Paludisphaera borealis: one gene and its partner. The protein of the gene in region 2 interacts with the protein of the main gene of each other region in a pairwise test. Links are inferred from orthologs where the notes say so. Each region holds a gene or a part of one and is shown on either strand. Other genes may lie near its edges. The genes, in order: lon and rplI.

Region 1 (15,573 bases), 3.0 Mb from region 2 along the record:
GGAACCGGCGCCGCGCCGGTTGGGGCCAGGTAGACCGGACCACCGAGAATTCGCATCAACCAGAACGCCGCACTTACCACGACGATCGACAGAAGCAGCCCCAGCAGGGGCCCTTCGACCGTCCGGAAGCCGATCGGCCTCCGCTTCCATGAGCATAAAATCAACCAGCCGATCAGAGGGACGGAAGAGACCGCCAGCAACGCGCCGGCCGGATTGGAATTCCAGGCCCGATCCAGCCGGCCCCTCGTCGCGTGGGCGACCGCCGTGGTCATTCCACAGGAGGGACAGGGACGACCCGTCATCACCGCGAAGGCGCAAGGACCGAGTCCAAGCTGCCTGTGCGTGCCGAAGCCGCGAGGATCAGGTTCTAAACAACGCGCCACGCCCAGCATGCCTCCCAGGCCGGCCGCCAGTACCAGGAGGAAACACCGGATCGGCTGCTTGAGTGGGGGTTGTTTCAAGGGATGTCGTCGCATCGCAGGCCGAAGACCGGAGTGACCAGCCGCCGAGATGGGATCGCCAGGAAATGCATCCGCAAAGTAGTGGCGACGAGGTTTTCTTGCAAGATCAAAGAGCCCTGGTCAGAGCTTTTCCACCCATTCCTCCGCCTCGACGGTGGCGGCCTGCATCCGCCGCTCGATCTCGATGCGGCATTCTTCCAGCGTCTCGCGATCGGCGTCGGGGGGCACGAAGAGGGGCGCGGGCGTCACGCAGGCGGCCTTGGAGAACGGGCGGGGGACGCAGAAGCGGTCCCAGCTCTTCGCGCGCCAGGGGTTCTGAAAGGCCATCCCCGCTCCCACCACCGGCAGACCGGTCCGGCTCGCCAGATAGGCGATCCCCTGATGAACGTGCCGCCGCGGTCCGCGCGGGCCGTCGGGGGTGACGCAGAGGTTGCCGTGATCGATCCGCACGCTCATCTCACGAAGCGCGCGAGTGCCGCCGCGCGTCGTCGAGCCTCGGACGACGCCGAAGCCCAGTCGTTTGACCACCTGCGTGATCATCTCGCCGTCGCGATGGTCGCTGATGAGGATGTGCATCTCCGGCCAGTTCCAGTAATAGGCCGGAAACAGCATGACCTCGTGAAAGAACGCGTAGATGTACCGCTGGCCGAGCCGACGCGCAACCTCCGGGTCGACGACCGGATCGTCGTATCGGAAGTGAAAATCGAGCGTTCGGCCCAGGCGACGGATCAGGAACGAGCCTGCATGCCCGACGGCCTGGATCAAGAGCGGATGCCGGATCTTCATGCGAACCTCGCCTTCCTTCCGTGGGAAGCGCATCGGCCCGAACGGCCGACGAACGATCCGGAAAGCTAAGCGAAAGCCGGCTTTCCTGCCAGATCATCTGGGGATCAAGCTCGCTCGCTCCGGCGGGCGAGGGCGTCGGCCGCGGCGAACGTGAGGATCACCAGGCCGGTGACGAGCGTCCGGTATTCCTCGGGGAACCCGCTCATCGTGATCTGGGTCCGGAGCGCCTGGAGCAACAGGCAGCCGGCCGCCGCTCCGACCACGCTCCCTCGGCCCCCCTGAAGCGAGACGCCGCCGACCACGCACGCCGCGATCGAATCGAACTCGAAGCCGGTCCCCGTGTCGGCCTTCGAGACCCGCACCCAGGAGAGGTAGAGGACCGTCGCGACGCCCGTCGCCAGGCCGCTGAGGGCGAACGTGGCGACGCGCAGCCGAACCGTGCGGACCCCCGCCAGCCGAGCGGCCTCGGCGTTGCCGCCAAGGGCGTAGATGTGCTGCCCGAACACGCTTCTCCGGAGTGTGATCCACGCCAGCAAGGTGACCACAAGGAAGATCAGACCGCGATAAGGCAAGTACGTGTCGCCCATCCTCATCTTGATCTTGAAACCGGCGTCGATCGCCTGGAAGACCCGGATGTTGGCGAACGGCTGGCCGCCGAGGGCGATGAACGCGGCCCCTCGATAAATCAGGAGGCTGCTGAGCGTCGTGACGAACGGATTGGTCCGCACCACCGCCACGAAGAAGCCGTTGAGCGCGCCCAGCGCGAGGCCCACGGCCAGGGCCGCCGCCATGCAGGCCGGGCCGGAGCCGGTCCACTGGGCCAGGTGAGCCACCACGGCCGCCGTCAGCGCGAGCATCGCTCCTTGCGAGAGATCGAACCCGCCGCCGATCAAAACGAACGTCTGGCCGATCGCCAGCACGCCGACGATGCTCGCCTGCGTCAGGATGCTCGCCAGCGTGCCCGGCGTGAAGAAGCGGTCGGTGCGCAGCATCAAGACGAGCGCGGCTGAGATCAGGAGGATCTGGGGAAGGCGAGTGAGTAACGGGCGGAGCTGGGAGGGCATGTCGGGTTTCCTGGAGGGCGTGTGCTGAGGGGAATCAGCTCTCGACCATGGCCGCAACGATGGCGTGCTCGCTCAAGTCCGGCGGTTCGAGTCGTCGCGCGACGCGGCCCGCTCGCAGCACGACGCAGCGGTCGGCCAGGCGCGTCAGCTCTTGGGTGTCGGACGAGACCAGCAAGACGCAGCGCCCGGCGTCGGCTTGGTCGTCGACCCAGCGGTGGATCGCCTCTCGCGTCTTGACGTCGATCCCTCGGGTCGGCTCGTTGAGGATCAACAGCTCGGGATCGCGGGCCGCCCAGCGGGCGAGCAAAACCTTCTGCTGATTCCCTCCCGAGAGCGTGAGCACCTTTTGCGAGAGGCTTGCCGCGGCCACCTCGAACGTCTTGCACCAGCGCGCGGCCAGCGCGCGTCGACGTCTCCCGTTGATCCATCCCCAGCGGGACAGGGCAGGGTAGCTGGCGATCGCCACGTTCTCGGTGATCCCTTGCGTCGGGATGAGCCCCTGTCGACGGCGGTCGGACGGCACCATCGCGACGCCTTGTTCGCTCGCCTCGATCGGGTGCCGGGGGCGGAAGGGACGGCCTTTCCATACGATCTCGCCTGAGGCGAGCCGGGCCGAGCCGAAGAGGGCCGAAGCCAGTTCTTCTTGGCCCGCGCCGGAGAGCCCGGTCAGCCCGACGACCTCGCCGGGCGCGACCGTCAGATCGACGCCTCGGAGCGTCTTGCCGGTCGCCCCCGAGACCCGAAGCATGGGGTCGCCCGACGTTTTGCGAGCCGATCGTTGGCGGACGTCCACCGCCTCGCCGACCATCTCGGCGACGACCCGATCGAGGGAAAGCTCGGACCTCGGCCAGGTTCCAATCCGCCGGCCGTCGCGGAGCACGGTGATCCGATCCGAGATCTCGAAAACCTCTTCGAGATGGTGGGAAACGTAGAGGATCGCGACCCCTCGCTCGCGGAGGCTCCTCAAGACGTCGAAGAGTCGCTCGGTCTCGGCGCGGGAGAGCGCGGCCGTCGGCTCGTCGAGGACCAGGACCCGCACCTCGCCTCCCAGGGCCTTGGCGATCTCGACCTGCTGCCGCTGGCCGACCGACAGGGACGCGACGTTCGCGGCGGGGTCGAGTGGGAAGCCGAGCGTTTCGAGTCGCTCGCGAGCCAGCCGCAGGATGGCTCGGCGATCGATCCAGGGTCCGATCCGCGGCTCACTCCCGAGCGCCAGGTTTTCCGCGACCGAGAAGGCGTCGACCAGGCTGAGTTCCTGGTGAATGACGGCGATCCCCGCTTCGATCGCGACAGCGGGGTTGGGAAAGCGAACCTCACGGCCGTTGATCGAGATCGACCCGCCGTCGGGCCGGATGGCGCCGCCGAGGATCTGGATGAGCGTACTCTTTCCAGCCCCGTTCTCCCCGCAGAGGGCGTGGACTTCGCCCCCGATCAACTCGAGGTCGACGCCTTTCAGAGCCTGGGCGCCGGCGAACGATCGCGTGAGGCCGTTCAGCGAAACACGGCAGCCGTCGGAAGAATTTGATCGCATGAGAAAGCAGAGCCAGGATCAGTCGATCGGATCAGGCCGGGAAGCCAACCGCCTGATGGCGGCGCGACTTCCGGCCGGGGCGGGAGTCTTGTCCGAATTCGTTAGAGACTTCGTGAGCGGCGGTGCGGCTTCTGGGGCGGCAGGTCGCTTTTGGGGTCGCTCGGCGCGGCCACCTTCTTGCGCTTCACCGAATCGAGCGGATCAGTCGAAGGCTTGACCGGTTCCGGTTTCTGTCGCGGCTTGGCCGAGGGGGGCTCGAACAACCGCGGCACCACGTCGTCGAGGGTGTCGATCAGTCGGAAGGTCAGGTCGGCCTTGACCTCCGGCGGCAGCTCGACCAGGTCCTTTTCGTTGTGCCGGGGCAGCAAGACGGTCCGGATTCCGGCCCGCCGAGCCGCGAGGATCTTGTCTCGGACGCCGCCGACGGGCAGCACGCGCCCCGTGAGCGTCACCTCACCGGTCATCGCCAGCTCATTGGTGATCGGCTGATCCCGGAAGAGGCTGATCAGGGCCGAGGCGATGGCGACCCCCGCCGAGGGGCCGTCCTTCGGCACGGCGCCGGCCGGAACATGGATGTGAACGTCGGTCTTGCTGATCCGCGAGGGGTCGAGCAAGAGCAGCTTGGCGTGACTGCGAAGGTAACTCATCGCAGCCTGGGCGCTCTCGCGCATCGAGTCGCCGAGCAGGCCGGTGAGCGTCAGCCCCCCTTTGCCCGCCATGCCGGTCGCCTCGATGAACAGGATCTCGCCGCCGGTCGGCGTCCAGGCCAGGCCGGTGGCGACGCCGGGAACACCCGTCCGATCGACCAGCTCACGGAAGAAGCGCGACGGCCCCAGAAGCTCGGCGACCTGCGTGGGGCCGATGGTCACCGATCGGCGCTTGCCCTCGGCCCGGCGGCGGGCGACCTTGCGGCAGAGGGCCGCGATTTCCCGCTCCAGGTTCCGGAGACCGGCTTCACGCGTGTAATCGGCGATCACCTTCCTGACCGCCTGATCGGTCACCTCGAGATCGTCGGCGACTAGCCCATGGGCTTCGAGTTGCTTGGGGATGATGTATTTCTGCGCGATCAGCGTCTTCTCTTCCTCGCTGTACCCCGGCAGATGAAGCACCTCCATCCGGTCCAGGAGCGGCGAGGGAATCGTTTCGAGCATGTTCGCCGTGGCGATGAACATGACCTTCGAAAGATCGAAGTCCACGTCCAGATAATGATCGCGGAAGCTGGAATTCTGCTCGGGATCGAGCACTTCGAGGAGCGCGGCCGACGGATCGCCCCGGAAGTCGGCGCCGAGCTTGTCGACCTCGTCGAGCATGAACACGGGGTTGTTCGTGCCGGCCTTGCGCAGCCCCTGGATGATCCGCCCGGGCATGGCCGCGACGTACGTCCGCCTGTGTCCGCGAATCTCGGCCTCGTCGTGGACGCCTCCCAGACTGATCCGGATGAATTCGCGCCCGAGCGCCTTGGCGATGCTCTTGCCGAGCGAGGTCTTGCCGGTGCCGGGAGGGCCGGAGAAGCAGAGGATCGGGCCCTTCATATCCTTTTTGAGTTTGCGAACGGCCAGGTACTCGAGGATGCGTTCCTTGATTTTCTCGAGATCGTAATGGTCGGTGTCGAGCACCTTCCGCGCCCGCCGAAGGTCGAGCCGGTCGCGGCTCGCGACGGCCCAGGGCAGGATCGCCAGCCAGTCGAGGTAGGTTCGGACGATCGAATATTCGGCCGAACTCGGGTGCATTCCGACCAGACGCTCAAGCTCTCGCTCCGCCTCGCGCTGGACTTCTTCCGGCGGATTGGCGGCCTTGATCCGCTCCCACAGCTCGGCGACTTCGGGGTTCTCGCCTTCCCCTTCGCCGAGCTCTTCCTGAATCGCCTTGATCTGCTGGCGGAGGAAGTGGTCGCGCTGGGCCTTGGAAAGTTCGGAGCCCACTTGCTCCTGAATCCTCGTGGAAAGTTCGAGGACTGCAAGCTGGCGCGACAGATACTGGCCGAGCCGCTCCAGGCGAATGCGAACGTTCACCTCGCCGAGCAGGGTTTGCCGTTCCTCGATCGAGAACGGCAAGCTTGACGCCAGCAGGTCGGCGAGCCGGCCGGGCTCGCGGGTGTTCATCGCGGCGACCTGAAGCTCTTCGGGAATCTGCTGACTCTGGTCGACCATCCGCTGGAAGAGTCGATTGACGTGATGCACCAGGGCGTCGAGCTCGACACCTTCCTCTTCCACCTCTTCGAGGGGCTCGACTTCACCGATCAAATACGGCTCGGTCTGAACGACGCGGACGAGTTTGGCGCGCGTTTGCCCCTGACAGACGATGCGTGTGGAACCGTCCGGGAACTTGAGCATCTTGAGCACGGTTCCCACACAGATCGTCGGGAACAGGTCGTTGACGCCGGGGTCGTCGATCTCCGGGTGAAGCTGACTGGCCAGACCGACGAGGCGCTCGCCGACCAGCACGTCGTCCACCAGCCGAATCCCGCTGGCACGGTTGATCACTAACGGAACGACCGTCTGAGGAAAGACGAGATCGGAACGCAACGGCAAGAGAGGCAACCGGTTGGCGTGGAGGACGGGGGCCGCTTCGTGATCGCTCGCCGCGCGAACTCGTCGCGAGCCCGCCCCCTTCCGAGGGGCGTCGCCGACCTTCGCTTCCGCTTCGTCCGACTGCTTCCCTCGCGATGCCTGTGACTTCTTGATGCGTGGGCGCATGTATGTTCGTTCTGCTCTCGCGCTCTATTGGCCGAAGGGCCTCATCCCTTGTTGGGAATCCACTCGTGGAAAGGCCCAAGTGATTTTCAGGCATGAGGCCGGCAAAAGAAAGAGGGGACCCCCCGACCTGCCGTCTTGACGCCTGGTCTGATTCCGTGGAACACCATACGAAATAGATGGCGGATTGAGACACCTCGTCGACTAAGTACCTCGGTCTCGGTCAACGCCGCCACCAGTCGTCGTCGCCGACGCCCAGCGACCGGGCGTCGTGCATCGACTGGAGGACCTGGAAATTCAGGTAGGCGAACATCCCAAAGAAGAAGGTCAGGAACAGGTCCGAGGTCCGAACCCCCGCGATCACGGCCAGGATTCCGGCGGTCACCAACGAGAGGATGTGATTGCGCCGGACGCCGTTTCTCGGGTCGACGACGGAGGAGATGATCTGGCTCGCCTGGCCGCCGTCGAGCGGCCAGATCGGCAACAAGTTGACGAACGTCCACAGCAAGTTGATGCGGATGAGGAAGTAATAGGCCCAGAACATCATGCCGGTCTCGCCCAGACCGAACTTCCCAAAGGCGTTCAAGAGGGCCACGGGATCGGGTTTGACGCCGACGATGAGGAAGAGGATGAGGGCTAAATGTTCGCGCGGCGAAATCCCGAGCAAAATCGTCCAGACGACCAGGGTGACCAGGAAGAGGAGGAAACCCGCGCCCGGGCCCGCCAGGATCACGGCGAGTCGTTGCCCCTTGGTTCCCTGTCGCTCGGAGTAGCAGAGCCCCCCCATGCTGTAGAGGAGAATCCAGGGGGCGTCGCGAAAGTGCTTGGACGTCAGGCCGTGGCCGAACTCGTGCACCAGAATGGAGAGGAACACGCAGCCTACCCAGAGCACGACCCGCTCGAAATGCTGGTCTTGCCAGCCGAGGATCGCCGAGACGAGCCAGAACATGGGATGAACGCGGACGGGAATGCCCAGCAGGCGGAATCTCAGGTCGTAGGGAGTCGTCGACGTACCGAGCATCAAATCCTCGCGTTCCCAATCATGGGGCTTGCCGCCCGCACTCGAATTCGAGCCGCCGGGAAAGTCGGCGGTCGCGCTGCTTCGCCGGACGTTTACACCAGGGCTTGGTTTGGACTACCATGTTAACGTGTCGACCGCCCAGTCGGCCAACGGATCTCGACATTCCTTGAGTCCGGCGCGTTCTCACTCCGCTACGGCCTTCTTCTCTACTCGCGCGGCGACCGACGAGCCATGAAATTCACCAAGATGCACGGTCTCGGCAACGATTACGTCTACATCGAGACGTTTCATCAGCCGGAACCTTCCGACCCTTCGTTGCTGGCCCGGACGATCAGCGACCGGCATTTTGGAGTCGGCTCCGACGGCCTGATCCTGATCATGCCCAGCCGACAGGCCGACGCCCGGATGCGGATGTTCAACGCGGACGGCTCGGAAGGGGAGATGTGCGGCAACGGCGTCCGTTGCGTCGCCAAGTATCTCCATGATCATGGGATCGCTCGTAAGGAGCGCGTGACCGTCGAGACCGGGCGCGGCGTCCTCTCGCTCGATCTGAAGATCGATCAGGGCGAGGCGAAACTCGTCCGGGTCGACATGGGCACCCCGATTCTGCGAGCCGCCGAGATCCCGACGCTCTTGCCCGGCGATCCGCCGATCGACGCTCCGCTCCAGGTCGACGGCCAGACCTTCGCCGTCACCGCCGTCTCCATGGGCAATCCGCACGCGATCATTTTCGTGGAAGACAGCGCGGCGTTCCCCCTTGAGCGTCTCGGACCGCTTATCGAGAACCACCCGATGTTTCCGCGTCGAGTGAACCTCCACGTCGTCGACGTCTTCGGCCCTGAAGAGGTCCGGATGCGCACCTGGGAACGGGGCTCGGGGATCACGCTCGCCTGCGGCACGGGAGCCTGCGCCGTGTGCGTCGCCGGCGTACTGACCGGGCGGACCTCGCGGCGGATTCTCGCCCACCTGCCCGGTGGCGACCTCCAGCTCGAATGGCCGGAGCCGTCTGAGTCGGTGTTCATGACCGGCCCGGCTACCGAGGTCTTCTCGGGCGAATGGCCCGCCGGTTGACGAACATTCAGTACGCGGGCTGGTGCTTGTCGACGTCGCTCTTGGTGATCAACCGCAGCGGCGTGATGTTCTCCGCGGGAACCTTCTGGCCCTTGAGGAAGTTCGCCAGGGTCTCGACGGCCTTGGCGCCTTGTTCCGCCGGGTCTTGTAGCACCGTCGATTGGAGTCTGCCGTTCCGGACGGCGTCGAAGGCCGACTTGCAGCCGTCGAAGCCGAGGACGACGACGTCCTTCCAGCCCTCGGCCTGGGCGACTTCCGCGGCCGGCAAGGCCATCTCGTCGGACTGGGCCACGACGGCCTGGACGTCCCCCGGGCGGAACCGGCGCACCAGGTCGGTCATGACGCTCTTGGCCTTGTCTTCCTGAAATCCCGCGAACCGGCGGTCGGCGATCGTGATCTCGGGATGTTTTTGAAGGACCGCGAGCAGCCCTTCACTCCGCTTGCGCTGGGGGCTCGATCCTTCGGTGCCTTCAAGATAGAGGATCTTGCCTCCCTTGGGGCCGAGCAGCTTGACCAGCTCCTCGCCCTGAAGGACGCCCCCTTCGGCGTCGTCGGCCCCGACGTAGCTGAGGACCTCGCCGCCGTTGATCCGCCGGTTGAGGGCGATGATCGGGATCTTCGCGCGGTTGGCCGCCTCGACCGCCGGCACGAGGGCGTCTTCGTCGCGAGGGCAAAGGATAAGGGCGCGGCAGCCGAGGTTGATCAGGGTTTCAACCTGACCGATCTGCTTGGCGTCGTCGTCCTGGCCGTCGCGGACGTCGATCTCCAGGCCCAACTCCTTGGCTTTGTCTTCCATCCCTTTCTTCTGAGCCAGAAAAAAGGGATGGCTGAACGTCGGCAGCACCGCGCCGATCTTGCCGCCGCCCCGCGCCGAGGCCGGAGAATCAGGGATGTTCTCGGAATCGCCCCCACAGCCCAAGGCCCCGAGGGCGACGACGATCGACACGCAGGAAATGGCAAAGAACCTGATCACGGGCATGACGACCGTTCCGATGCTGTTCGTCGCGCCTCGGGCTCATGCGGAGGAACCGGCAACCGGGGGAGGCGGCCCGTCCGATTCCTGTGGCGTTCGAGAGGTCGATCCGGACGGACCGGATCAGACCCTGAGGCGGCGGTCGGCGCGCTGGATCAGGTCGGCGACCGGCAACCCGTGGGGGCAGGCCAGGGCGGCGGCCGTGAGGTCCGCGGCGGCGAGATTGCGGGCGACGGGAGGAAGCGCCTGGTAGAGCGCCCGGGCTTCCTGCCGCTTGCCGTAGACCTCGTAATAGCGAAGATAACGCAGCACGGTGGCCACCGGCACGCCCTTGGCGGCCGTCTCGCAGAGGTGGCCGCAGCCGTGGCAGTAGAGGTGGGCCGTCGTCTGGCGGTACTCTTCGAGCAGTTGGACGTCACGCGCGGAGAGCTTCTGGTCGCGGGTCGCGGCGACGTTTTCGCGGAGATCGCTCCGGTTCGTCATCTCGCTGACGGCGACCTGGATCCGGTCGTCCATCCAGACCGTCTTGATTGCGGCGACTTCCTTCTTGAAGCCTTTCTCCTGGAGCTTGGCCATCTTGTCGGGGAAGTTGACCGAGCCCCCCTGGGTCTTCATGGCGACCAGCCCGAGGTTGGCCTTCGCCGCCTTGTCGATCGCGCGCTGGAGGTCGTCGTGGCGATCCTTGCCGCCGACGTCGCGGAAGTTGTACTTGAACATCACCTGATCCATCCAGCCGGCCTCGGCCGCCGCGTCGAGGATCTCGGGCAGGCGGGCGTCGTGGCAGCTCAGGCCGCAGAAGAGGATCTTCCCCTTCCGCTTCAGCTCCTCGAACGCCTTCTTGACGTCCGGATCGCGCAAGATCGCGATCTGATCGCCGGCGACCCCGTGCAGGTAGTAGCTGTCGACGTAATCGGTCTTCAGCCGCTCCAGGCTGGCGTCGAGCCGGCTTTCGAGGGTCTGCAGGGCGCTTGCCCCCATCCCCTTGCGGTAGGCGGCGTTCTTGGTGACGAGGTAGACGTCCTTGCGCATCTTGGTCCGGTCGAGGACGTCGCCGAGGACCTTCTCCGACACGGTGTTCTCGTAGCTCTCGGACGTGTCGATGTAGCGGACGCCCGAGAACAGGGCGGCCTGGACGAAGCTCGGCGAGAGCTTCCAGCTTGTGCCCATCCCGAGGATGCTGACCTTGCGTCCCGTCTTGCCGAGCGTCGCCGTGGGAACGGTGGATTGCTCCGCCTGGGCCGCCTGGGCGAAGGCGGGCGTGACCGACTCGGCCGCGGCGAGCGCGCCGGCCGAACCGGCGGCCACGGCCGTCTTCAGGAACGTCCGTCGATCGCCGGAGTTTCCACGATGAGCCTGCGATGGACAAGTCATGACGGATTCCTCGATTTGTGAATCCAGCGGATCGGGATCGCCCGGAAGACGAAGTCGCGTGGCGATTTCCCGGCGAGTCGCGATGGAATTCGGACCAGGAGCGCCGGATCATTTTGCCGATATGTTTGACAACTGGTCAACACTGTTCTTGCAGCCTTCGAAAAAAGAAGGCCGATGCGTCGTTTGGACGCATCGGCCGGTAGTGAGAGTCGTGATCGCCTCGGCGGGTCAGCCGGGCGGCAGTGGAGGCAGATCGATGGCCTCGGGCAGGGTCGGCAGCTCGTCGACCGCGTGGGCCGGTTCGGCCGCCGTCGAAGGCGGTTGAGCGAACGAGGTCGGGACGGCCGCTGGGGCCGGAGCCGGAGAGGGTGACACGGCTTCCGGCGCCGCCGAGGGGGGCGACGTCGGGAGCGCTCCGCCCACGGGCGGCTGGTTGTTGACCGGCGCGGCGGCTCCACTCGTCGGCATCGTCGCGGCGTCGATCCGGGGCTTGTCGGCGACGGTCGGGGCCGCCTGGCCCGGCGTCTGCGAGAGGATCGGGGGCTCGCCGGCCGGACGGAAGGGAGGCAGCGGCGTCGGCGGCGGTCCCAGCGGTCCGATCGGAGCGGGCATCGGGGGCACCGTGTTGCCCGGGTCGGTGCCCGGCGGCGTCACCGGATTGACCGGGTTGGGGGTTAGCGGTCCCGTCTCGCGTTCGGGATACATCGGGCCGTCGGGCTTGATCGGGAGCTGCTTGTGACCGTTCTGAATGTCGCGAGCCTGAACGTAGGCCTTCCGCGGGTGCGGGCCTTCGGCGACGGCGATGTTGTTGTAGGCGAGCAACGTCCCCTTGGCTTCTTCAAGAGCCACGATCGAGATGTTGTAGGTCGTCTTGAACTGAGCCTCCTGCGCGACCGCCTGGGCGTACTGGCTGACGGCGTCCAGGAAGCGGTCGATCGTGATTCGACCTTCCTCGTAGTAGGCTCGCTGAGCGGCGAGGCGTTCGGCCGCCGCGGCCCGGAGTCGCGAGGCGGTCTTGAACTGCTTGTAGTTCGCGTCGACTTCCAGGAAGAACCGGGCCAGCGAGTGCATGGTCTGGTGGACGACCTGCTGAAGATAGGCCCGCTGCCGCAGGAGGATGTACTGAGCCTGGCGGCTGTTGGCCAGCGGTCCCCGCATGCCGAGCGGCATCTGGAACGAGAAGCCGACCTGCCAGGTCCGGAAGTTGTTGTAATCGCCGGCTTGGGCCTGCACGCCGGCCGCACGTTGCTTGGCGGCGACCACCGGTTCGAGCGCCTTGAGGGTCGCCCCGGTCATGATGGCCTCGGCCGAGTCGAGCTGCTGTCCCAGACCGTTGAGCTGGTAGAGCACGCTCAGGTTCAACTGGGGGAGCAGTTGGTTTCGTGCGATCAGGAGCTGAAGCTCGGCGACGCGGACCAGCAACTGCTGCTGGACGATGTCGGGCTGAAAGGTGACCATCTGGGCGAGGCTCGACTCCCAGTCGGGCTCGAGACGCGCCTCGGTCGGCGGCGTGACCGGGATGATCCGGCGGTTGTCCGAGGGGGGAAGCCCCAGGATGTTCCGCAACTGACGCTCGGTGGTGATCACGTCCGACGTGCGGGTCACGAGGTCGAGGTTGAACTGCTCCAGCCGCTGCTGGGCTTCGGCGACGTCGGCCACCGTCCCCTTGCCGACGACCAGCTCGGCTTGCTCGCGATTGACGATCTCGCGGGCCAGCTCGACGGCCCGCTCCGCACTCCAGAGCTGGACGTGCTGCTGAGCGAGACTCCAGTACTGTTGTTCGATCGACCGCACCTGAGACATGATCTCAGCCTTGAACCGCCAGACCGCGGCGTCGGCGTTGAGCCGCGCGATGACGATCGGAGCCCGGTTGGCTTCGAGGCCGACCGGAGGACCGGCCGCCTGGCCCGGCATGGGCGCACTACCCATCAAGGGCTGATTGAGCGTCATCTGGAGGTTGGTCGTGTAGACCGACGGCGTCACCAGGAACGTGCTGTTCTGATAGAGCCAGTTCACGTTGTGGACGATGCCGATCTGGGCGCCGGTGGCCGTCCGCTTCGACAGACCGGTCTGGAACTGGGCCGTGTCCTGAATCGAGACGATCGGCGTCTTCGGTCCGGCGAAGCTGAGCGAACCGCCCTGGATGGCGTTGTTGAACGGCTGCGTGTTCTTGCCCCACGCGAGATTGGTCGTGAACGCCGTGTCGAACACGCTGAGCGCCTGGGCGATCTGGGTTTCCTGGATCGCCGGGTCGTAGACCGATTGCAGCGTCCCGGCGCCGAGCGCTCCGGCGATGCCGCCGCCGGCCCCGTTGTTCAACGGCGACGGCTCGAAGCCGCCGATCGGAATACCCTGGGCGCCGAACGGGATCACCCGGACGACTTCCGAGTTGTCGAGGCCGATCCGGATCGCCTCCTGCAACGTCATCGGCCAGATCTCTTCCGCTTCCGGATCGTTGGTCGTGCGAGGCTTCGCGACCTTCGGGAGTTGGAGAGGCAAGCTGTTCGTCAAGAAGTCGGCCTGTTTGACTTCCTTGTCCTCCAGGGCCATCTTCCCCATATTGTCGTGAGGAACCGACTTGGATTGATCAATGTAGGGAAGCCTCTGGCAACCGGACGAGCTCACCCAGGCCGCCAATACAGCCACATGAGTCCATCGGTTCGTGCGTAAAGTCAATCGCATGGCCAGCCGTCCTTGACTAAGATCGCCATGTGACGCGTAACTCAAGGCGTGGGAACACGCCGCGCCATCCTTGGCTTGGCTCACGGAGTCTACCGCCCACGACTCGACTGCCGCGGTCGCATTCGGGCCGCTCCGGTCGCGACCCTCTCGACGCCCACGAGGACGTCCAGAAGAGATGCGTCGACCGACCCTTCGTGCCGAAAACAAGTTGTGAACAAACAAACATCGAAAGGAGCCGAGCGACCTTACTCATGATGAGTAATGGATCGGCCTATCGGACTGTATCGGATGTTCGTGATCTGCGACTTGAAACGATGAGGCGGATCTTACGGATTATTCTGAATCGGTCCTAGTGCAAAAGCGAAGGCATGCTCGAAGCCCTCCGCGAATCGCAGGTCGGTCCGCTCATCAGTCGACCGGAATCCCCGCCTCGCCCCGACCGACTGGACGCGCCGAGCCGTCGAAGCGAAGCCGTATTCCCGGCCGCCACGTACTAAAGGGACGCCGAGGGGCGAGCCTTTCCCGCATTGTCGAGCGATGAAGCCGATGAACTCTCCGGGTTCGATCGAAGCCGACGCTTCACAGGTCCTCGCCAGGGGAGCTTGTTCCCGCGGGAAACTCGACGTAGGGGACGCCGAACAGGCGTTTGAAGTAGATGACCTCGCCCGGGTCGGTCCCTTCGAGATAGTGGCCGGCGAACTGGAGCGCGTAGCCGCCCAGAAACAGCGAGAGGGCCAGGACGAACACGGGAAACGACAGGAGAAACGCGTAGACCGCGAACAGCAAGACGCCCAGGATGGTGGGGGGGATGCCGAACATGTGTAGGACGAAGCTGACCGCGCTGGGGTGTCGCCTCATCCAGTGGTCGACGAGGGGGTGCGGCGGCTCGGGGGGGTAGATCATCAATGCGGACCTTGCGACGACGAAACGGCGGGGCGTCTTGACGCTTTCCATCAGGCGCGGTTAGCCTTCTCCCAGCATACCCGCCGGCGACCGTCGCTGGAAAGCACTCCCCCGCGCGACGGTTCCGGGACAAGCCCGCGGCGCTGCGGGGCGTTCTCAAGAGAAAGTCGACCGCGTGATCAGGATCGATCCCGATGCGTTTCTCAGGCTGGTGCGAGGCGAGACGAAAGGCCCTGTCGCGTGTCTCGGCCGATTCGGGCTCGGGCTCGGCTCGGTCGGCTATCGGGCGGCCGTGGCCGTTCGCAACGCGGCCTTCGACCGCGGCCTGAAGACGATCTATCGCGCGAGCGTCCCGGTGATCTCCGTGGGCAACGTCACGCTCGGCGGCACGGGCAAGACGCCGATGGTCGAGTGGCTGGCCCGCTGGTATCGCGAGCGCGGGGTCCGCGTCTGCATCATCAGTCGCGGCTACGGCCAGGACGGCGCGATCAACGACGAAGGGCTCGTCCTCGAGGAGAATCTGCCCGACGTTCCGCATCTGCAAGACCCCGATCGCGTCAAGCTTGCACACGTCGCCGTCGAGGAACTCGAAACCGAGCTGATCATCCTCGACGACGGGTTTCAGCACCGCCGGCTGGCTCGCGACCTCGACCTCGTCTTGCTCGACGCCCTCGATCCCTTCGGTCTGGGCCGGCTCTTTCCGCGCGGCCTGCTGCGCGAGCCGGTCAGCTCGATCCGTCGCGGCCACGCCGTGATCCTCTCCCGCGCCGATCTGGTCTCCGACGACCGCCGGCGGGAGATTCGCGCCGAGGTTCGTCGCCGGGCGGGCGCGGTTCCGCTGCTCGAAGCGCGACACCGTCCGCGCGACCTGGTCGACGGCGACGGCGAGCCCTCGGCCCTCGACGGCCTCTCCGGCGCGCGCGTCGCCGCCTTTTGCGGCATCGGCAATCCCGAGGGGTTCCGTCGGACGCTTGAGGGTCTTTGCGGTGAAGTCGTCGGGTTTCGCGGTTTTCCGGA
Region 2 (15,378 bases):
CGCCGGGGCCGCGCATCATGCTCATCATGGCCGCCTGGGAGTTCGATCCCTGGCTGCCGGGGCCTCCAGGACCGCCGGGGCCTCCAGGACCGCCGAGGCCGGTCTGCATCTGCATCCCGTTGTCGGCTTTCGCGCCGGCGGCGATCGCCGTGTTGACGATCGTCTGCAACGTCCCGGGGAGGCTCGCCAGGATGGTGGGAGTCGTCTCCCGGGAGTCGCCGTAGAGGAGCAAGATCGTGTTCTCCGAGATCTTGCTCAGACTCCGCTCAAGGTCGGGCGCCGGCGCCCACGACTTGCGGTGCAGCGATTCGATCGCCACCCGCGCCGCCTCGGGGGAGGTCGAGAACGCGACGTGCTTGCCTTCGAGACGGATCGTCGGCTTGACGCCGGGGGGGAACATCTTCGTCGGCGACGAGGTGGGGACGACGAACATGTAAATTTTCGTCGATTCCGCCGTCGCGCCGGGGATCATGCGGAACTCGGGGGCGGGGGGCTCGTTGTCGCGTCGCCGTCCCTTGCGTTCAGGCGGGGGGGCGGCACCAGGCCCGCGGGCGGCTTCGGCGGCGGCCACGGCCTTCGCGGCCTCGGCGGCTTGTTCGGAGGCCTGAGCCTTGAGGGCGCGGTTGACCTCGACCATCACGGCGTCGAGCGCCTTGCCGAACCGGACGGGATCGGTCACCTCGGCAACGAGCACCGGCTTGGGGAGGCGCGAGCTGAACTGCTTGAGGAGCGCCGACGGGTCCATGCCGCCGGCCCCGGCGTCGCCCTCCCTCGGCGCGGGCGCGGCGCCCGGCCGAGCCGCGGCGGGAGCCTCGTCGACGACGGCCGACGCGCCGCCAGGCGCCATGTAGACCATCATCCGGGGGCCCAGTTGTCCCAGGAAATCCTTCTGGAGATCGGTGCGGCTGTGGCTCCGAAGGCTCTCGATGAAATCATCCAGCTTCGCCTTCGCCGGCCCTCCTCCGAGCGAGTCCGAGAACAGCTCGTTGATCTGCTCCGGCTTCAGGGAGAGGCTGGCGAAATACTCGACGCCGTCGGGGACGGGAAGGATCTTCTTGGGATCGGCCGCCGGCTTGTCGAAAAACGCCAGAGCGCCCTGGCGCGGCTTCGGCGCGACCAGCCGGGCGACGCCCATCAGGCTCTCGTCCTCGAACCCCCAGCGGTAGTCGATCCGCTTGACCTTCGCCTGGGAGTCGAGCTTGGCGATCTGCTGAATCAGCGGGTTGGCTCCACCTGGCGGGCAGCCCGCGGGATCGATGAAGGCCGTCAGAACCGGCGTGAATCCGCCGTCCTTCTTCTTCAGTTCCACGACGAGAGGATGCTCGACGGCGCTCGGAATCTTGCCGTCGAGGATCGACGGGACGACCGTGTCGCTCGTCTGGAAGAAGCCGACGACCAGGTCGTCCTTCTCGGGCCACCAGACCCAGCCCGAATCGGCCGGGGCGCCGGCGTCGGGCGGGATGACCACCATCACCCGCCCCCCCTTGCGCTCGATCTTCGGCTTGGCTTCCGCCCCCATGAACGAGCCCATCAGCCGAGCGAACAACGGCTTGTTCTCCTTGACGGCCGCCCCCCGCAAGACCAGCGTGCCGCGAAGCTGCCGCGCCGCCTTGGAGTCGCTGTTCAGGGCCAGCACCCAACCACGGCGGGTGATCTGAGTGAGGATCGTGACCAGCTCGGCGCCGGTGAGCTTGCGATTGGGCGCGGATTCCAGAATCCGATCGAAAACCTGTCCCGCGACGTCTTCGAGCATGGGGCCCAGCGGGGTCGACGTCAGCATCCGGTACGCCGCCGTCTTCTTCCAGGCGTCGGCGTGAACGTCGAGTCCGGCGAACTCCAGGTAGAGCACGAGCCCCTCGCGGGCGACGTAACGCCCCAGCGGCGACGTATCCACCGGGCCGGGCGCCGGCGCGGGCTTGGCGGCTTTTTCGGGGGCCGCGGCCGGAGCCGGCGCGGAGGCGGAAGTCGTCTGCGCCGGTGCGACGGTCTGCCAGGCAAGCCCGACGAGGGCGGCGGTCGAGAGAATCGCGGCGAGTCGAGGGGGGGAGCCGGACGAGCCAAGCGGGTGTAGTCGCACGGGGCGGTCCTTGTAAGGGTCCGGGACGCGGAAGGGAGCCGTCGACGCTTGTCCGTCCGAGGATTCCCTTGCCGGATGATCGAGTACGGCCTCCCCATCGAGAGGCTCGAGCCGCGGAGATGGCAAACGCCCTCATCCAGCGGCCAGTTCACTCTTCATCGTATGGCGGGAGCCTCCCCGCGCCAACACGTTGCCCGACGACATCAAGCGCCCCGACCCGACGATGGCCAGGCCGCCGCCGGCCGCTCCGACGCCGCTTCGCGCATCCGCTCGAAGACCGTGCTCCAATCGCCCCACTTCGGCTGGCGGAACAGCCTCATCGACGGATACCACGGGCTGTCCTCGCGACCGAGCATCCACCGCCAGTCGGGAGCGTACGGCAAGGCGACCCACACCGGCGCGCCCAACGCCCCCGCCAGATGGGCGAGCGCCGTGTCGGGGGCGATCACCAGGTCGAGATTCGCGATCAACGCCGCCGTGTCGAGGAAGTCCGACGTCCCCGAGCCCAGGTCGGTCACGTCGAACCGCCCGTTCAGGCCGCCGAGCTGCTCGGCCCCAACCCCCTTCTGAAGGCTGTAGAGCCGCACGCCGGGGACCCGCGACAGACCTTCATACAAATCGAGCGGGAACGACCGCTCGCGATCCTTGTTGTGGCCCGGATTCCCCTGCCAGGCGATGCCGATCTTGAAGCCGCTATCGCCGCCGAGTTCCTCGCCCCGACGCGCGACGTCGGCCGGGTCGGCCGCGAGGTACGGGACGGTGGCGGGGATCGTGTCGAGCGTCGTGCCGAACAGGTCCGGCAGACTCATCAAGACGCGCTGCGAGTCGTAGGCGGGCGTCTCGTTGAACCGGAAGAACGTGTCGGCCACGCCGGAGCAGGTCTTGAGAATCCGGGCCAGCGGTCTCGAACAGGCCACCACCACCCGGCCGCCCCGCGCGGCGACCTTCGGCGCGTAGCGGATGAACTGGAGCATGTCGCCCATGCCCTGGTGATCGTGCAGCAGGATCGTCCGGCCGTCGAGCGGCGAGCCGTCCCAGCACGGCCCCGAGAAGAACGGCTCGATCGCCCCCTCGCACTTGTACTGCCAGCGGACCTCGGCGAACCCCCGGCGCAAGTCGCCCGATTGCAGGTACAGCATGGCCCGGCTGAAGTTCACCCGGGCGTGCTCGGGAGACAGCCGCAGCGCGCTTTCGTAGCACGCCAGCGATTCGGCCAGCCGCCCTTCGGCCCGGTGCGTGTTGCCCAAATTGTGGTGGATGTCGTCGCGGTTCGGCTCAAGCTCCAGCGCCCGCTCGTAGCAGGCCAAGGCCTCGGAGTAACGGCCCCGGTTGTGGAGCGTGTTGCCCAGATTGTTGTGGGCGTCGGCGTAGGCGGGCTCGATCCGCAGGGCCTCGCGGCAGCAGCGCTCGGCCTCCTCGGGCTGGTCGAGCTGCTGGAGCGCCGCGGCGAGGTTGTTCCAGGCGGGCGGATTGTCGGAATCGAACCGCAGCGACTGCCGGTAGTGGTCGACCGCCTCGTCAAGCCGCTTGCTCGACTGGCAGACCCAGGCCAGCAGATACCACGCCTGGGCGTCTTCGGGATCGCGCACGAGAATCGAGCAGTAGGCGTCCTCAGCCCGGCGCAGGTCGCCGGTCTGGAGAAACGCCTTGGCGGCCGCGTGGGCGTCTCGGCTCGATTGTTTCCGCCCGGCCTGAGCGGGCGCATCCGCATCCACCAGAGAACCCGATGCCGAGATTGCCATCGTCGTCCGCCTTCCGTGACGTTGCGACTCGTTCCACCTACCCGGAATCGCCCTAGATATCCCGAAACCCGGATCGCGCGAAGGGCAAGAATTCAACAGGCCGCCTGCGCCTCGCGGAGCATGGCGAGGGCTTCGCGGCGGGTTCCCTCGGCGGCGGAGTCGCCGCGGAGCATGGCGGCGAGCTCGGCGACGCGTTCTGGTTCTTCGAGCGGGGCGATGGTCGTGCGGGTGCGTCCGCGATCGGTCTGCTTGCGGATGACCCACTGCTTGCGGGCGTAGCTGGCCATCTGCGGCAGGTGGGTCACGCAGACGACCTGGTGATGCCGCGCCAGCTCGGCGAGCGTCTTGCCGAGGGCCGCGCCCAGCCGGCCGCCGACGCCGGTGTCAATCTCGTCGAAAACCAGGGTCGGAACCCGATCGACGGCGGCGAGCACCGACTTGGCGGCGAGCGTCACCCGCGACAGTTCGCCCCCCGACGCGATCTTGCGGAGCGGCTGCGGGACCTCGCCGGGATTGGCCAGGAAGACCATCTCGATCTTGTCGGCGCCCGATTCCGGTGGCGTCGCGGAAGTGGGATCGTCGCCGAGGTCGCGGGTCTCGATCTCGACGCTCAGCTTGGCGCGCTCCATGCCCAGCGGCTTGAGCCGCGACTGGATGGCTTTGCCGAAATCCTTGGCCGTCTTGCGGCGCCCTTCCGACAGCGCGGCGGCGGAGCGCTTGACGCCTGCCCAGGCGTCCGCGAGCGGGCCATCGAGGGCTTTCAGGTCGGTCTCGTCGCGGTCGATCGCCGCGAGCTTGGCGTCGATCTCGGCCTTCCGCGCGGCCAGCTCGTCCGGCAGGCAGTGAAACCGATTGGCCAGCTTACGATAGAGCGCCAGGCGGGTTTCGAGGTCTTCCAGACGCTCGGGATCGTCGTCCCAGTTGCGCCCGAGGTCGCGGAGCGCGTAGGCGACCTCGCGGGTCTCGCCGGCGAGCCGGTCGAGGGTCGAGGCGGCGTCGGCCAGCTCGGGGATGTTGCGGGCGAGGGGTTCGAGCGTTCGGGCCACGCGCTTGAGGATCTCTTGAGCCGAATTGTCGGCCTCATACAGCAGGTCGTGGCCCTCGGTCGCTGCCGCGCGGAGGGCACCGGCGTTGCCCAGAATGTGCGACTCGTGGACCAGCTCGTCGTACTCGCCGGCCTTGGGGTCGGCGGCGGCCAGCTCGTCACGCTCGAATTCGAGCAGGGTCCGCTCGCGTTGGCGCGCCTGGGAGGCGTCGATGAGGGCCTGACGGGTTCGCCTCAGATCGTCATGAGCCCGGCGGGCCGTCGCATAGGCCAGGGCCAGCGGGTCCAGGCCGCCGAAGGCGTCGAGGAGCGCGCGCTGGCGATCGGGATCGACGAGCGCCCGGTTCTCGTACTGGCCGTGGACGTCGATGAGCCGGTCGCCGAGCTTCTGAAGGGTGGCGATCGTGACCGGCATGCCGTTGACCTGGGCGGTGCTCCGCCCCTGGGCCGAGACTCGCCGGTTGATGATGACCGCGCCGTCCTCGAGCGCCGCGCCCAATAGCTCCTCGATCTCGACCTGGAGCGCCTCGTGCTCGATCTCGAAGACGGCCGACGCCCGCGCCTCGGGCTTGCCGGCGCGCACGAGGTCGGCCGAGGCCTTGCCGCCGAGCACCAGGCCGAGAGCCGTCAGCAAGAGGCTCTTCCCCGCCCCGGTCTCGCCGCTCCAGGCGCAGAAGCCCGCTTCCAACTCAATCTGGATGTCCTCGATCGTCGCCAGGTTCTGTACGGACAGTTCGCGTAGCACGTTCTGGGCCTCCGAACCCGGCACGGGCGGTGTATGGATGAACCGCAATCGCTGACGTCACCATTGTGCCTGGCACCGGACACGTGTCCAGATGTCCTCTAACAAAATCACCCACCGGCTGGTCGGATCTTGCCAGTTGGGGTGCTGTGAACACCGTACAGCGCCCTGCCCCACCACCGGAACTCGTTTTGCCGATGAGCCGCAACATGTTGACGAAATACAACTTGTACTGCGTCGTCTGCCCATGTCCGGTTCGATCCGTAGCGACGGCGAGTTTTCCGAAGGTTGATGGATCGAATCCTCAATGAGTGACGGCCCGCGGGCTCAGCGACTCGCCGCATCACGGTTCGCGGTGGGTCCGCGACCCGGCACCGAATTTGCATTGAAGTCATTCGCACTTCGCCCGGAGTTGGGCGGCCTCGCACCTCACCGCGCACCGAGGAACCACCGATGACCGTTGAGCCGTTCCGGGGCAGCACCTGGCCGACGCTTGGAGTGGAGCTGGAGCTTCAGCTCGTCGACCAGGAGTCGTTCGACCTCGCGCCCGTAGCGAACGAGATCCTGAGCGAGATTCCCGACGAGTTGCGAGAGTCGATCAAGCGCGAGCTTTACCTCTGCTGCGTGGAGGTGAACACGGGGATCTGCCGCAACGTCGACGAGGTCGGTCGCGACCTCGCCGGCAAGCTCGCGGTGACCGCCGAGCGGGCGGCTCGGAACGGCGCGCGGCTCGCCTGGGGGGGCGCGCATCCGTTCGCCCACTGGCTGGACCAGCCGATCTCGCCTGACGTCCGCTACCACGAGCTCGCCGATCAATTCAAAGACACCCTTCTTCGCCAGATGACGTTCGGGCTGCACGTCCATGTCGGGGTCAAAGACGGCGACACCGCGGCGCGAACCTGCACCCGTGTCGCCCATTACCTTCCGACGCTCCTGGCCCTCTCGGCCAACAGCCCGTTCTGGTGCGGACGCCCGACGGGGCTGTACTCGTATCGGCTCGACGTGATGGGCACCGCTCCCACTGGCGGCCAGCCCCCGTTCCTCCGCGACTGGGCGTCGTTCGTCAAGTTGGCCGAGCGGCTGGCGGCGGTCGGCTGCATCAAGACGACCAAGGAGCTGTGGTGGGACGTGCGGCCCAGCGACCGACACGGCACTGTCGAGGTGCGGATCTGCGACATGCCCACCGACCTGCCCTCCGTCCAGGGCCTCACCGCGTTCATCCAGTGCCTGGTCCACCACACGGCCGAAGATACGGAATACGAACCAGCCGAGCTCGACGAGTTCGGCCGGCTGATGATCCGTCAAAATCGCTGGCGGGCGGCGCGCCACGGCCTCGACGCCGTGCTCGTCGACCCGGCGTCAGGCCGAAACGAGTCGGTGCGCGACGAGATCCAGCGGATGATCGTCGGCCTGAGAGAGACCGCCGAGAAGCTCGGATGTGGGCGCTGGCTCGACTACGTGCGGGTGATGGCCGAACGCCCCGACGGAGCGACCCGCCAGATCGAGGTCTTTGAACAGACCGGCCGCCTGACCGACGTCGCCCGCTTCCTGGCCGGCGAGAAGATCGAATCCGAAGTGAACCTCAAGACTTGAGCTTCAGGTTGCGGACGTGGAACGCGATCGCTTGCTGAACGTGCTCGTCCCAGTACGCCCAGTTGTGGTTGCCGGGGAATTCCTGGTACTCGTGCGCGACGTGGCGTTCTTCGAGGAATTTGTGGAAGTCGCGATTCTGTTCGATCAGGAAGTCGTCGACGCCGCAGTCGATCCGCATCGCCGGAATCCGGCCGTGGTCGATCTGCTCGACGATCGCGAACGGGTCTTCCGGGCCGCCGGCCGGTTTCTCGCCGAAGATTCGCGGGAACTCAGGGCTCAGCTCCTTGTTCTTCTTCAAGTCGCCGCGAAGGAAGCCGATAGCCCCGGAGTGAGAGTTGACGCTGGCGAACGTCTCATGGTGCTTGAGCCCGAGCTTGACCGCGCCGAAGCCCCCCATCGAGAGCCCGCCAATCGCCCGGCCGGCTCGCTCGGCCTTGACAGGGAACGTCCGGTCGACCAGGCCGACGACATCCTTAACGATGTCGTCTTCATACTTATACCCATCGATGGCGTTTGTATACCAGCCCCGGTCGCCGTTGGGCATCACCACCACCAGCGGCAGACCCTCGACGTACCGTTCGATGCTCGTCCGGCGCGTCCAGATCGTGTGGTCGTCCGACAGCCCGTGCAGCAGGTAGAACACCGACCAGGGGCGGGGAACCGCCGGATCGTCTGGAAACACGATGTTGAACGACGACGCCTTTTGCAGGGAATGGCTGTGGTAGTTGATCGTGGCGAAGGCCATCGCGGCTCCTCTTGAAGTCAGGCCGGGCGATCCGGGGACGCGGTTCGCCCTAGTTTCCCGCCGTCGGCCAGCGAAAGCAACGAGATCAGCCGCTCGACCTCCGCTTTGATCGCGTCGCCTGTTTCGCCCTCAAGGCCGAGGTCGTCGCGGAGTACCTCGTCGACGCGGTCGACGAGGGCCGAGGCGTCGGTGCGTTCGAGGACGCCGCCGAGGTCGATCGTCTGGAGCACGGCCTTCGTCACCGGTCGCTTGGCGTCGGCGAACGTCAGGGCGCGGAGGACCTCTCGCGTGATCGGGTCGTTGCACGCCGCCGTCAGTACGGCCGCTTCGAGGGCCGACTGGCAAGGCAAAATATAGCAGGTGTCGTCGAAAACCGTCGGCCTGCCGTCGACCGGTCCGACCGCCCGAAACCGAGACGGCCGGTGCAGGCCCGCGACGGCCGCCTTGTACGGGGCGAACGTGTAAGGACCGATTCCGAACAGGGCGAACGGCGGAGCCGCCTTATAGATCGACGACCGCCGCTTGTCGAACCAGGCCGCGCGGGCTTGCAGGTAGGCCCAGAGCCGGGGCGCGCGGTCGGCGAGGTCGCGGGTCTCCGCGCCGAGCTTCTCCTGGGTGACGATCAAGGCGCGTCGCGGCCGCTCGCGAGCCGGGTGGATGAGATCGGCGCCTTTGACGAGCGGATAGAGGAACGACGGCTCGACGAGCGGTTCCTCCCCCAGCCCGTTCCGGAACGTCCCGTCAGCGGTTCCGATCAGCTCCATGACAGGGGCCGCGTCGTGCTTGACCCCCTGCCGCCAGCAGAGGAGCGAGCGCCCGAAGGCGAAATCGAGGGCCTCCAGGGCGTCGAGATCCGATGCGAAGACGCTCTGGAGCGAGCCCATCGTCCGTCGCGGTCGAGTCGCTTCGATCGCGTCGAAGACGGCGACCCGGCCCGTCGTTTCGCCGACCCCTAGGGAGAGCTTCAGGAAGCAGGCGCCGACAGAGGCGCTGAACCACCGCCGGGCGTCGATCTCGATCAGCTCGGCGTCGGCCACGCGCCGCCCGGTCCGATGGAGGTGCTGGAGCACCGCGCGGGCGACCGAGGTCTTGCACAAGAGCGCGATCGTCGGGGTCTGGTCGGCCAGCTCGTCGATCAGCTTGAGCCAGACGGCTTCGCCGAGGTCGAAGTTCGCCGCGCCGGTGCGGGCGTCGAGCCCGGAGAGGCCCTTGACGTTGCGCTTCGGCGGCAGGTTGTCGCTGCCGAGCCTTCCCAGCTCGGCGCTGGTGATCCAGGGGGGATTGCCCACGACCAGCAACGGCCCGTGCTCGATCCAGGGCAGATCGACGCGGAGGTCGAGTTCGAAGAGGTCGGCGTGAAGGATCGACGCTCGATGAATCGCCGGACGGTCGGCGAGTCGCGCGCGGGCTTCGGCTCCGTGCGATGCCTGGATCTCGACCCCCACGACTTCCCTCGGCGGGTCGGGGGCCGACAGCACGGCTTCGAGAAACGCCCCGCGGCCGCACGTCGGTTCGAGCACGCGCGGCCAGCGAGAGCCGATCGGCCCCATCCTTCGGACCAGGGCGGCCGCGAGCTCCGGCGGCGTCTGGAAATCGCCGAGGTCTCTTCTCAAGGGACGTGCGCCTCGTGGTTCGCCGACCGCGACGTCCGGAAAGTTACTTGATCCGGGCGCCCACGACGCACTCGGGATCGTCGACGGTGAGCAGGATCACCTTCTCGCCGGAGGTGGCCGCCAGCAGCATGCCGTTGGAGGTCTCGCCCCGGAGCATGGCCGGCGCCAGGTTGTTGACGATCACGATGTTCTTGCCGACGAGCTGCTCGGGCGTGTAATGCTGGCGGACGCCGGCCACGATCTGCTTCTGCTCGTCGCCGAGGTCGACCTGAAGCAGCAACAGCTTGTCGGCGTTGGGATGAGGCCGCGCCTCCAGCACCTTGGCCACCCGGAGTTCGAGCTTGGCGAAATCGTCATACGAAATGGGGTCGGCCATCATCCACTGCCCTCGGTCACACACTTCGATCTTCGGAAAACGGTCTCGGACGGTCCTCATGATTCTGCCCCGACCGGGTCGGAAAGCCAAGGCGAAACGCGCAACAAAAAAGGCCGCTCGCCTTGGCGAACGGCCCTTGGGACGTTATTCATCGGACCTGGTTGATCAGACGGCGCGGCGGGCGAGCCGGCGCTTCCAGGAGAGGCCGCCGAGCATCAGCGTGCTCACAGCGCTCATGACGAGCGAGGCGGGTTCGGGCACCGCGGCGGAGGTGACGCCACCCTCGAACCGGAAGCCGGTCGGATTGTTGCCCCCGCTAGGCAGGTTGGCGACGTGGAACTCCAAGGTGTTGAGGCCGAGGACGAAGCCCGTCGTGGTGGTCGTCAGGCTGCTCCACGTCGTGTACGAATTCGCGGCACTGTTGGAGCCAAGGCTTGCACCACCGTTCAATTTGATCGAGACGGTGTTATTGTCCGACGCCCATTGGCCGCTCAACGACGCCGAGGCGAGCTGGTCGGCGTTCAACGTGAAGCTCGTGGTGTAGACATAGTCGATCGGACTCCCGCTCGACGGAGGAGCGTTGTACTGACCGTACTGAACGGGAACGAGCCAGTGCGAGGCGTCGCTGGGGGCGTCGGACAACCACGGAGGCGACGGAAAGCCCGGAGCTATGGTCTCGAGCTGATTGTTGGTCTGCCCCGGGAAAACGACGGTCCAGTTGTTGTCGATGTTGCCGGTCAGGCTGGCGCCCGTGCTAAGGTTGGTGAAGTCTGCCTTGGCGGTCCCGGAAAGCAGCGACGTGCCGGCGACGAGGCTCGCAGCCAAGAGCACCTTCACCGATTGAACTCGAACGGCACAAATCAATGATTTGATCATCCATTCACCTTCTTTTCTTTGAGACTTAGTTACTGGAAGAGCCAGGAGCGTGCTTGGTGCCCAGCACACAGAGGCCCAACATACCGCCTGAAACATCGCCGTCTGCGTTGATTCATGAAGATCAACGCGATGATGCTCAAACGAATCATTTCGTTGAGTCTCCCACACACGACGACGGCAGACCGATGCATGCCCGCAACGTCCCCCCCCCAGACCCGATCGATCGCCTCTCTGCGGTCCCGCGAGCGGATCGCGCGTCACGCGGCTCTCGCCCTGCCCGAGGATGGAAGAGGAGGTGGCTCGGTGTGGCGTGAGCGAGAGAGCCGCGCGGTTGGAGCCGGCGCGGCCGAGCGAAGACCAGCCTGGTGTCGAGAGCGGTTCGGATCTCGAAGTGGGACGCCGTGCGATCGGCGATGTGCCGGCCGATCGGCCGTTGGCCGCGCGGGGACTGTTCGTCGCGACGGTGACGACTCTTTGGGTGCTGTTCTTCGATCCGATCGCGTTCATGTCCAGCGGCCACGTCGTCTGTGACCCGCCGGCGATTGATCGGGGGGGCAGCGACGAATTCGCCTACCTGGCAGCCTCGATCGAGGGCTTACGAAGCGATCCAGGCCGTCCCCGAAAGCCTCGTGCGAGTGGGCGACCTCGGCCGCGGTGCCGTTCACGCGGTTCCGCGCGGCGCGCACCTTTTACGTCTTTGAGGAGCCACTGCTCCGCCCGAAACGGCTCGATCGCGACGACTCCTGGCCGCCGAAGGGCGACCGAACGCCGGTCGAGGATTTGCTCCACGACAAGGCTCCGGGACGCCACGGCGCACGACGACTTCGTCGGCTCAGAACGGCCGGCCTTCGTCGATCGGCTCGGCGATGGAGGCGACGTTCTCGAACCGCGTGAGGTTCTTGACGAACGTCATCTTGACCGTGCCGGTGGGGCCGCTTCGGTTCTTGGCGACGATCACCTCGGCGATGCCCGGCTGGTCGTTGGGGTCGTAGTATTCGGGGCGGTGGAGCAGCAGCACGATGTCGGCGTCCTGCTCGATGGCGCCCGACTCGCGAAGGTCGGCCATGCGCGGGCGGCGGTCTTCACGGTTCTCGACGGCTCGGTTGAGCTGAGACAGCGCGATGACCGGGATGCGCAATTCGCGGGCCAGGGTCTTGAGGCGTCGGCTGATCTTGGCGATCTGCTCCTGGCGGCTGTCGCGTTGCTCCTCGGCGTCGATGAGCTGGATGTAGTCGATGACGATCAGGCCGATGTCCTGGCGGAGCTTCAGCCGCCGCGCCATGGCCATGATTTCGAGCATGTTGCGAGCGGGCGTGTCGTCGATGAAGATCGGCGACGACTGCATCTCGCCGAACGCCTTGCCGAGCTTGTTCAGCTCGCGATAGTCGAGCCCGCGGCCGGTCCGCAGCTTGTGACCGTCGACCCGCGACCGGGCGCAGAGGAGCCGCTCGCCGATCTCGAGCCGGCCCATTTCGAGGCTGACCAGGAGCGTCGAGACCTTCGTGTTGATCGCCGCGTGGTCGCAGATGTTCAGCGCCAGCGCGGTCTTACCCATACTAGGCCGGGCCGCCAGGATGATGAGCTGGTCGGAATGGAAGCCGTTGGTCACGTCGTCCAGGTCGATGAAGCCCGACGAGACGCCGGAGACCGGGTGCTTCTCTTCCGCCCGCGTCGAGATCCGCGTCATGGCCTGTTCGAGGACGATCTTCAGCTCGTGAAGCTCGCCCTTGATCTGGTCTTCGCGGATGGCGAAGATCTTCTGCTCGGCCGTTTCGAGGAGCTGCTGCGACGTGAAAAGGTTCGAGTAGCCGTCGCGGATCAGGTCGGTCGACGTCTGGATCAACTGCCGGCTGACCGACTTCTGGCGGACGATGTCGGCGTGGTAGCGGGCGTTGGCGGCGTGGGGGACGCAGTTGGCGATCTCGGCCAGCAGGTCGTCGCCGCCGATCTGCTTGTACTGACCGCGAAGGACCAGCTCGTCGGCCAGCGTCACCGCGTCGACCGCCTTGCCCTCGTCGTACATGTCACGGACGGCGCGATAGACGACCTGATGCGCATCGCGATAGAAGTCGTCGATCGACAGGATCGCGATCACGTCGTGGAGCACGTCGTTGTCGAGCAAAATCGCGCCCAACACGCCGCGCTCGGCGTCGAGGTTCTGCGGCGGCAGACGATCTCCCAAGCCGCCAGACCCGTCGGACTTGCCGTGCGAGCCGTTACCGCCGTTGCCATCCCTGGGTGTTCCGTTTCCGTATCCCTGTCCGGACGACATGAGCGAAAGCGCTCCACAAAAGCCGAGGAATCGTTTCGGGCGAAGGACGTACGCGTCGTGCGGAGCCCACCCGACTGTACGATTGTATCGGCTTCTCCGATCCTCGGCATCGCAGAAAATCGGAACGATCGGCCGCCGTGGAGTGGGTCGCGTCGGACGGCGCGACTTTGCGGGGGGGGGGGCGACGCGGGGCGCGTCCGTCAACGATCCGAGGCGCCAGGGTTCCGAGACTGGAACCCTGGCGCCTCGATGGATCGATCGCGGAGACGTCGAACGAAAGCCGCGGGTCGGTCAGACCGGGGCTTCGTCGGTGTGCGTCGGCACAACCCAGAGCTTGACCTCGGTGTCGATGTCCTGACCCAGGTGGACCTTGATGTTGTAGAGGCCCAGATCCTTGAGCGGACCTTCGATGCGAATGTTCTCGGTCGTGATCGGGAAACCTTCGCCGTGGAGGGTGGCGGCGATCTGGTCGGCGTTGACCGAGCCGTAGAGATGCCCTTCCTCGTTGGCGTTGGCTTCGATGGTCAGCGACCGCTGGGCGATCTGGGCGGCCAGGTTGAGCAGGTCGGCGCGGCGGGCCTCTTCAAGCTCGCGGAGCCGCTGGCGGTGCTTCTCGACGATCCGCAGGTTGTGGGGCGTCGCGAACGTGGCCAGCCCCTGGGGCAGCAGGTAGTTCCGCGCGAAGCCGGGCTTGACCTTGACGAGTTCTCCCGGACGGCCGACGTGGGGGACGTCGTGCGTCAAGAGCACGCTCAACTGGCCGTTCTTGGCGCGAAGCGGGTGGTCGCGGCGGCGTTCGACGCCGGGCTGGCGGGGAGGCCCCACCGGCGCGATCTTGCCCTTGGCCGACTGTCCGGCGCCCGAGCCGGCTTTACCCGAGGTTCCGGACTTGGCTTTGGAGGTTTTGGGTTGGGTCGTCTTCGCCATGTCAATAATCACTTTCGATCGTGAAGGCCAGCGCCGGGCGTGAGGTGCGTTCGCTTCCCACCCCATCCTCAAAAAGCCGCGCCAAGCCAAGAACGAACCTGAAAAAGCCGAGCTGAACGCTCGAGGTAGTCGTGGACATCGAACACCCGGCCCACCGCCGGGTTATTTCTTTACTGAGTCAGAACGTCGACCGAGCCGGCGCGGTCGCCGTCGTGACGATCAAGGCATCGATTGGAACCGATCGGGCCGAATTCTCCAAGCGGGACGTTTGTGCGCCCGACCGATTTTGGGTCCTCGCCCCCGGTTTCGCGGGGGAGATCAGAACGGGATGTCGTCGTCGTTGCCGTGATCGGGCTCGACGGCCGCTCGGCTGGGGGCCGACGCCCTGGGGAAGTCGTCCCTGGCCTGGCCTCGGGACTCGGCCGCGCGCTGAGGGGCCGCTCGCCTCGGGGCGGGCTCTTGCATCGGCGGAGCGCCGTACTCGTCGTCGCCCATGCCGCCGCCGGATCCACCGCCGCCGCCGTCGCGCCGGCTGTCGAGGAACTGGACGCGATCGGCCTGAACACGCATCTTCGAGCGCTTCTCGCCGGTCGTCTTGTCGTCCCACTGATCCATCTTGAGCGAGCCCTCGACGAAGATCAGGCTCCCCTTGCGAAGGATCTGACAGCAGGTCTCGGCCTGGCGGTCCCAGGCCGTGACGTCGATGTAAAGGACTTCCTCGCGGCGGTCGCCGTCGCGGCCCTGCCACGACCGATTGACCGCCATCCGCAACTCCGTCACGGCCGTTCCGCTGGGGATGCGCCGCAGTTCGGGGTCGAACGTGAGACGACCCATCAGTTGCACCCGATTCAAGTCCGGCATCGTCTCGCTCCCCCTTCGATTTCAAGCCCGGTTTCCGCGCCCGAAAAAACTACCATAAAGGTAAACGGTTGTTCCCTAGATTACAAGGTCTTTCAGGCGATGCGGAAAGCGGCGGGATCGATTGAACGGATTGAGCGGACGGCGCCGAACGGCTCGTGGTCAGTCGTCGCGGCGGCGGCGGCGGGGACGCTCGTCGAGTTCGTCTTCCGAGCCGTTTTCGCTGTCGACGTTGGGGTTCGAGCTCATGGCCTGGTTGACCAGGTTCTCTTCGAGCTTGGGGTGAACCTTGAGGATCAGCTCGCGGAGGATGACGTCGCTCAGGTGGCAGTCGGCGACGATGTCGTGGAGCTTCGAGCCGTCGGTCCGGAAGTAGGTCAGGAGGTACGTCCCCTTCTTGTGGCCCTCGATGGGATAGGCCAGGCGACGCTCGTCCCACTGCCGGCTGGCGACGATCTCGGAGTCGTGCTTGGCGAGGATGTCGTGAACCTGCTTGACGGTGTCGTCCCAGG

Evidence for each region.
Region 1: the proteins of rplI (region 2) and lon interact in binary tests that used the Escherichia coli proteins (3 or more experiments, as listed by UniProt). The link is inferred for Paludisphaera borealis from one-to-one orthologs.

The regions. Positions count from the first base shown.
Region 1 is NZ_CP019082.1:6,038,545-6,054,117, forward strand. What follows is about bases 3,742-6,925. They hold lon (endopeptidase La), read right to left. Parts: upstream 6,539-6,925; coding sequence 3,944-6,538; downstream 3,742-3,943. Other genes in these bases: BSF38_RS23395 (sugar ABC transporter ATP-binding protein), read right to left, coding at 3,742-3,842; BSF38_RS31485 (metalloprotease), read right to left, coding at 6,759-6,925. In the rest of the region: BSF38_RS23380 (DUF2752 domain-containing protein), read right to left, coding at 1-476; BSF38_RS23385 (lysophospholipid acyltransferase family protein), read right to left, coding at 582-1,247; BSF38_RS23390 (ABC transporter permease), read right to left, coding at 1,352-2,311; more of BSF38_RS23395, read right to left, coding at 2,346-3,741; more of BSF38_RS31485, read right to left, coding at 6,926-7,556; dapF (diaminopimelate epimerase), read left to right, coding at 7,788-8,627; BSF38_RS23415 (sugar ABC transporter substrate-binding protein), read right to left, coding at 8,635-9,606; BSF38_RS23420 (aldo/keto reductase), read right to left, coding at 9,724-10,971; BSF38_RS23425 (TolC family protein), read right to left, coding at 11,200-13,653; BSF38_RS23430 (Mpo1-like protein), read right to left, coding at 14,233-14,556; lpxK (tetraacyldisaccharide 4'-kinase), read left to right, coding at 14,732-15,573.
Region 2 is NZ_CP019082.1:3,001,741-3,017,118, forward strand. The notes cover bases 12,191-15,179. They hold rplI (50S ribosomal protein L9), read right to left. Parts: upstream 14,009-15,179; coding sequence 13,373-14,008; downstream 12,191-13,372. Other genes in these bases: dnaB (replicative DNA helicase), read right to left, coding at 12,191-13,081; ssb (single-stranded DNA-binding protein), read right to left, coding at 14,327-14,869; rpsF (30S ribosomal protein S6), read right to left, coding at 15,029-15,179. Also shown: BSF38_RS11640 (hypothetical protein), read right to left, coding at 1-2,077; BSF38_RS11645 (tetratricopeptide repeat protein), read right to left, coding at 2,281-3,819; DNA repair protein RecN, read right to left, coding at 3,912-5,609; BSF38_RS11655 (carboxylate-amine ligase), read left to right, coding at 6,060-7,199; BSF38_RS11660 (alpha/beta hydrolase), read right to left, coding at 7,189-7,944; BSF38_RS11665 (hypothetical protein), read right to left, coding at 7,962-9,557; metG (methionine--tRNA ligase subunit beta), read right to left, coding at 9,601-9,936; BSF38_RS11675 (hypothetical protein), read right to left, coding at 10,099-10,770; more of dnaB, read right to left, coding at 11,642-12,190; more of rpsF, read right to left, coding at 15,180-15,378.